DNA from 2 places in the Streptomyces sp. NPDC051064 genome. Region 1 is predicted to be linked to the other one. Evidence: riboswitches for the same ligand, from Rfam matches in the RefSeq annotation. Region 1 holds a riboswitch; the other holds the start of a gene.
What was found. A riboswitch is a leader RNA that binds a small molecule or an ion and turns the genes downstream of it on or off. The one in region 1 is predicted to bind glycine.

Region 1 (3,400 bases):
GGGAGGCGCTGAGCACTTCTTCTAGCTCGTTGGCCGGCCATCCCTGCGACGGATGCGACGGGGCCTGGGCCTGAGCCGGAATGTCCACGGTGTCTGTGTCCCTTTCTCGCCGTGCGGTGCGGCTGAAACTCTAGACCGGGTCGCGGCAGGAGGGCAGAGGCGCAGGCAGAGGCGGCGCCCCCGTCCACCGCGCCGTCCAGATTCCGGACAGCGTGCCGGGGGTCCGCGAACTGTGCGTATGCGAACAGTGACGCCCTGGGCGGTCTACTCCTGCGCGAGCGGTGTCTCCGGGAACGAGATCCGGTCGATGCCCGCCGCGGTCTCACGGTCGAGCAGCACCGCCGAGGCGCATCCCGGAGGCAGCACTCCGGTCTCCGTGTCCCGCAGCAGCCGGCCCACCGCGCGCCGGTGCCGGGCGAACGCGTATCCGGAGACCCCGCGCCCGCGCTCCCGCTGCCCCTGCCTGGCCACCCGGGGGGTGACGTCGAGCAGGACGAGATGGAGGCCGCTGCCGCGGCGCCGGGCCTCGCGCGCCAGCCAGCGCCGCACCCACGCCTGCGTACCGCAGTCGTGCACGACGACGGGTCCGCCCGACCGCAGGCGCCGCCACAGCCCGGCGTAGTGCGCGGCACGCACCAGGGGACGGTAGAGGGCGTACGGGAGCAATCGGGGCAGAGCCGCCGCCCAGCGGTCCCTGGTGTCCTGGGAGTCGACCGCGTGCTCCTTCGCCGCCCGCCGGATCAGCGTCGACTTCCCGCTGCCGGGCAGCCCCGAGACCACGACCACGTCACCCGCCGCGAAGTCCAGGCCGCTCGGTCCTCGGCCGCCCCCGCCCCGCAGATCACGCACCACCGGAGCGTGCCCGCCCGTCCGCTCCCGGCCGGGCGCGCCCGGCTGCTGGGGCATCGCACCGCGTGCCGCCCCCGCGGTTGTCGCGTAGCGCTGCAACGTCATCGCCTTCCCCCTGCCGAGTCACCCACTGACCTGCCCAAGAAGTGTAAAGAAAAGGTAATGCGACACAACCGCTTCCGCCCGTACGTGTCGGTGCCGGCACCCGTCCGGGCCTGGACGCCCCACTCTCCCGCAATGCGTGCGATGATGACCCCGCCAACTGCATACAGGCCGTTTGAATCCGCGCGGGAGAGTCCCGGTCACCGTGTGCGCCGGGCGCCGAAGGAGCAAGTTCCTCCCTTGAATCTCTCAGGCCCCGTACCGCGTGGATGAGGCAGATCTGAAAAGCGGGCCGCTCTGCGGCTCCACCCAAGGTGCAAGCCGACGCTGACGGGGCCGACCCCGTCGGGACCCTTTCAGGGGCTTTCGGCGAACCTCTCAGGTTCCGATGACAGATGGGGAGGGAACCACCCCCTGTCGTCATGCCCTGGAGCCATGTCCATGAGCACTGCCCCGAGCGCCGCCCCCCGTCTCACCGCCCTCGATGCCCTGCATCGGTCCCTGGGCGCGACCATGACCGACTTCGCCGGCTGGGACATGCCGCTGCGGTACGCCAGCGAGCGCGACGAGCACAACGCCGTACGCGAGCGGGCCGGCCTGTTCGATCTGTCGCACATGGGCGAGATCACCGTCACCGGTCCGCAGGCGGCGGCCTTCCTGAGCTACGCGCTGGTCGGCAACATCGCCACCGTGGGCGTGGGCCGGGCCCGCTACACGATGATCGTCGCGGAGGACGGCGGGATCCTGGACGACCTGATCGTCTACCGCCTTGGCGAGACGGAGGCCCCCGAGTACATGGTCGTCGCCAACGCGGGCAACGCCCAGCTCGTCCTGGACACCCTCACCGGGCGCGCCGGGGACTTCGACACCGAGGTGCGGGACGACCGCGACGCGTACGCGCTGATCGCCGTCCAGGGACCCGACTCCCCCGCCGTACTGAAGTCGGTCACGGACGCCGACCTGGACGGACTGAAGTACTACGCCGGACTCCCCGGAACGGTCGCCGGCGTCCCCGCGCTCATCGCCCGTACCGGCTACACCGGCGAGGACGGCTTCGAGCTCTTCGTGGCACCCGCCCACGCCGAGCAGCTCTGGAAGGCCCTGACCGAGGCCGGTGCGCCGTACGGTCTGATCCCCTGCGGGCTCTCCTGCCGCGACACGCTCCGCCTGGAGGCGGGCATGCCGCTGTACGGCCATGAGCTGACCACCGCGCTGACGCCCTTCGACGCGGGGCTGGGCAGGGTCGTGAAGTTCGAGAAGGAGGGCGACTTCGTCGGCCGCGAGGCGCTGACCGCCGCGGCGGCCCGTGCGGAGACCGCCCCGCCCCGCAGGCTCGTCGGCCTGGTCGCCGAGGGCCGCCGGGTGCCGCGCGCCGGTTACCCCGTCGTCGCCGGCGGGCAGGTCGTGGGCGAGGTCACCTCCGGTGCGCCGTCGCCCACCCTGGGCAAGCCGATCGCCATGGCCTACGTGGACGCGGCGCACGCCGCGCCCGGCACCGAGGGTGTCGGGGTCGACATCCGGGGCAAGCACGAGCCGTACGAGGTCGTGGCGCTGCCGTTCTACAAGCGCCGTAAGTGACACCGCGCCCGCGCACGTGACGCAGTCGTGTCTCACACCGTAAGACCACCGTTCATCAGCACTCCCCCGCGTACAGGAGAATTCAGGTCATGAGCAACCCCCAGCAGCTGCGGTACAGCCAGGAGCACGAGTGGCTGTCGGCCCTCGAGGACGGCGTGGCCACGGTCGGTATCACCGAGTTCGCGGCCAACGCGCTCGGTGACGTCGTCTACGCCCAGCTCCCGGAGGTCGGTGACACGGTGACCGCGGGCGAGACCTGCGGTGAGCTGGAGTCGACCAAGTCGGTCAGCGACCTGTACTCGCCGGTGACCGGCGAGGTGACCGCGGCCAACCAGGACGTCGTGGACGACCCGTCGCTGGTGAACTCCGCCCCCTTCGAGGGCGGCTGGCTGTTCAAGGTGCGCGTCGCGGAGGAGCCGAAGGACCTTCTCTCCGCCGACGAGTACACCGCGTTCTCCGGCAACTGAGACCTTAGGGACCCACTGATGTCGCTTCTCAACTCCTCCCTCCACGAGCTGGACCCGGACGTCGCCGCCGCCGTCGACGCCGAGCTCCACCGCCAGCAGTCCACCCTCGAGATGATCGCCTCGGAGAACTTCGCTCCGGTCGCGGTCATGGAGGCGCAGGGCTCCGTCCTCACCAACAAGTACGCCGAGGGCTACCCCGGCCGCCGCTACTACGGTGGCTGCGAGCACGTCGACGTGGTCGAGCAGATCGCGATCGACCGCATCAAGGCGCTGTTCGGCGCCGAGGCCGCGAACGTCCAGCCGCACTCCGGTGCGCAGGCCAACGCCGCCGCGATGTTCGCGCTGCTGAAGCCGGGCGACACGATCATGGGTCTGAACCTGGCCCACGGCGGTCACCTGACCCA
Region 2 (3,400 bases), on a different contig from region 1:
GGCACGACGCGTGCGCCGGGTGGTGGGGCGGTTGTCAGTGGCGTAGGGCAGCATCGGTCCATGTGAGAGCCGCGCCCACCATCCTGCATCTGGACATGGATGCCTTCTACGCCTCGGCCGAGCAGGCGTCGAAGCCGAGCCTGCGCGGCAAGCCGGTGGTGGTGGGCGGCCTGGGGATGCGGGGCGTGGTCGCCACCGCGTCGTACGAGGCGAGGCGGCTCGGCGTGCATTCGGCGATGCCGATGGCACAGGCGAGGCGCCTCGCGCCCAACGCGGCGTATCTGGTCCCGCGCTTCGCGCTCTACCGGACGGTGAGCGACCAGGTGATGGAGCTGCTCGGGCGGCTGTCACCACTCGTCGAGCCGCTCAGCCTGGACGAGGCCTTCGTCGACCTCGAGGCCGGCGGGGTCGCCGACGACTCGGCGTCCGCGCGGGCGATCGGCGGACAGCTGCGCACCGTCATCAGAGCCGTCACCGGACTCAGCGGTTCCGTCGGTCTGGCCGGCTCCAAGATGCTGGCCAAGATCGCCTCCGAGGAGGCGAAACCGGACGGGCTGCTGCTGATCGAGCCCGGCACCGAGCGTGAGCTCCTGGGGCCCATGTCCGTACGCATCCTCCCGGGCGTGGGCCCCGCCACCGGGGACCATCTCCGGCGCGCGGGAATGACCCTCGTCAGTCACCTGGCGGAGGCGGGCGAGGCGGAGCTCGTGCGGTTGCTGGGCAAGGCGCACGGCGTCGCGCTCCACCGCATGGCGCAGGGTTACGACGACCGTCCCGTCGTCGCCGAGAGGGACGCCAAATCCGTGTCGGTCGAGGACACCTTCGACGTGGACCTGCACGACCGGGTGCGCGTGAGGACGGAGGTCGAGCGGCTGGCGGACCGGTGCGTGCAGCGGCTGCGGGGCGCCGGCCGGTCCGGGCGCACCGTCGTCCTCAAGGTGCGTCGTTACGACTTCTCGACGCTCACCAGGTCCGAGACGCTGCGCGGCCCCACCGACGACCCCACGGTGGTCAGGGAGGCCGCTGCGCGGCTTCTGGAGGCCGTCGACACGACCGGCGGCGTCCGGCTGCTCGGAGTCGGTGTCACGGGGCTGGCGGACTTCACGCAGGAGGACCTCTTCGCGCAGGCCGCCGACGCGGAGCACGCCGCCGAGGAATCCGCCGCAGCCGGTGCCGCGGGGGACGGGGAGCAGCGCACGGCGGAGGAGGAGCCCGGAGGGGAGACCCGTGAGAGCGAGGAGCAACTGGCCGCGCGGCGCTGGCCGGCCGGGCACGACGTGCGGCACGAGGTCCACGGGCACGGCTGGGTGCAGGGCAGCGGCGTCGGCCGGGTCACCGTGCGCTTCGAGGAACCGTGGACGCCGCCCGGCCGGGTGCGGACGTTCCGGATCGACGATCGGCAGCTGCAGCCGGCCGATCCGCTCCGCCTGGTGCGGGACCCGGTGGACTACTCCTCGTGGCCGGCGAGCCTGCCGAAGTCCCTGTCCGGACCCGGGCCGGGGGAGGGGGAGGAGTCCAGTCCGTAATGGCGGTAGAGCTGCAGTTCCTGCTCGGGCGAGAGATGGCGGCCCACGCCGAAGTCCGGCGCGTCCTTGATCAGGGCCCGCTCGAAGGGGACCACGAGCGCGCCGTCGACGAATTCGCTCGGCTCCAGCGGGACGAACGCGTCCCTGGTGAAGAGACCTGTGCGTACGGCGGCCCACTCGGGGACCCCGGTGGCGTCGTCGAGATAGACCTCGTCCACCGTTCCGATCTTGGCACCTTGGCGGTCGAAAGCCTTGCGGCCGATCAGGCTGCGCGGATCGATGTCGGTCTGCACGGTGCCTCCCACTGGTAACAATTGCATCAGGTGGTCGCGGCTGCTCCACCCTCACTACGAAATGCCAGATCCGGGATGTCGGCCACTCGAGACGGCCCGCCCCGGCCCCGCTGGTAGGCTGGAGCACGGCTGCTGACCCTGTGCGGGAGAGTCCTCCGGAGCGATTCGGAGGCGCCGAAGGAGCAACTCCTCCCCGGAATCTCTCAGGCCCCCGTACCGCACGGACGAGGTCACTCTGGAAAGCAGGGCGGGATCCGTACGGCACGTGCCGCGACGGGGACCACCCTCACCGACGGTGAAAGCCGGTATGCCCCAGGGCGTGCCGGTGAAGCTCTCAGGTCGAGATGACAGATGGGGAGGCCGTTCGGGCAGCCACGCCGTGGCGCCCCTCGCAGGTCGTGACAGACCAGGAGGCCTCCATCATGACCCCCCGTCGCACCCCGCTCTCCCAGCTGGAACAGGGCATTCCGTTCGAGCAGCGCCACATCGGGCCCGACGCCGAGGCCCAGGCGAAGATGCTGGCCCAGGTCGGCTACGGCTCCCTCGACGAGCTCACCGCCGCGGCGGTGCCCGACGTGATCCGGAGTGCCGAGGCGCTGAACCTCCCCGAGGCCCGTACGGAGGCCGAGGTCCTGGCCGAGCTGCGCAGTCTCGCCGACCGTAACCAGGTGCTCGCACCGATGATCGGGCTCGGCTACTACGGGACGTTCACCCCGCCGGTGATCCTGCGCAACGTCATGGAGAACCCCGCCTGGTACACGGCCTACACGCCGTACCAGCCGGAGATCTCCCAGGGGCGGCTCGAGGCCCTCCTGAACTTCCAGACGATGGTCGCCGACCTCACCGGGCTGCCGACCTCCGGCGCCTCGCTCCTCGACGAGGGCACCGCAGCGGCCGAGGCCATGGCCCTGGCACGGCGGGTCGGCAAGGTGAAGGGCGGCGTCTTCCTGGTCGACTCCGACACACTGCCGCAGACCGTCGCCGTGATCGAGACCCGCGCCGAGCCGACCGGCGTCGAGGTGGTCGTCGCCGACCTCGGCGAGGGCATCCCCTCCGAGGTCGCCGAGCGGGGCGTCTTCGGCGTGCTGCTCCAGTACCCGGGCGCCTCCGGTGCCGTGCGCGACATCAAGCCCGTCATCGAGCAGGCGCACGAGCTGGGCGCGATCGTGTCCGTCGCCGCCGACCTGCTGGCCCTGACGCTGCTCACCTCGCCCGGCGAACTGGGCGCGGACATCGCCGTGGGCACCACCCAGCGCTTCGGCGTCCCGATGGGCTTCGGTGGACCGCACGCCGGCTTCATGGCCGTACGCGAGAAGTTCGCCCGCAGCCTGCCCGGCCGCCTCGTCGGTGTCTCCGTCGACGCGGACGGCGACAAGGCCTACCGGCTGGCGCTGCAGACCCGCGAGCAGCACATCCGCCGCGAGAAGGCCACCAGCAACATCTGCACCGCCCAGGTGCTGCTCGCCGTCATGGCCGGCATGTACGCCGTCTACCACGGGCCCGAGGGGCTGCGGACGATCGCCCGGCGCACCCACCGGTTCGCCGCCATCCTGGCCGAGGGGCTGCGGGCCGCCGGAACCG

Region 2: linked by a shared signal. The riboswitch ahead of gcvP (aminomethyl-transferring glycine dehydrogenase) and the one ahead of gcvT (glycine cleavage system aminomethyltransferase GcvT) in region 1 are both predicted to bind glycine.

Annotation. Positions count from the first base shown of each region.
Region 1 is NZ_JBITFK010000002.1:1,002,453-1,005,852, reverse strand. Features, by position in the region: gene ACIBCU_RS11485 (enhanced serine sensitivity protein SseB) at 1-88, opposite strand, end outside; gene ACIBCU_RS11480 (AAA family ATPase) at 265-954, opposite strand; glycine riboswitch at 1,128-1,225, shown strand; gene gcvT (glycine cleavage system aminomethyltransferase GcvT) at 1,393-2,529, shown strand; gene gcvH (glycine cleavage system protein GcvH) at 2,619-2,996, shown strand; gene glyA (serine hydroxymethyltransferase) at 3,015-3,400, shown strand, end outside.
Region 2 is NZ_JBITFK010000016.1:8,725-12,124, forward strand. Features, by position in the region: gene ACIBCU_RS36600 (DNA polymerase IV) at 63-1,526, shown strand; gene ACIBCU_RS36605 (PRC-barrel domain-containing protein) at 1,448-1,819, opposite strand; glycine riboswitch at 1,953-2,048, shown strand; gene gcvP (aminomethyl-transferring glycine dehydrogenase) at 2,242-3,400, shown strand, end outside.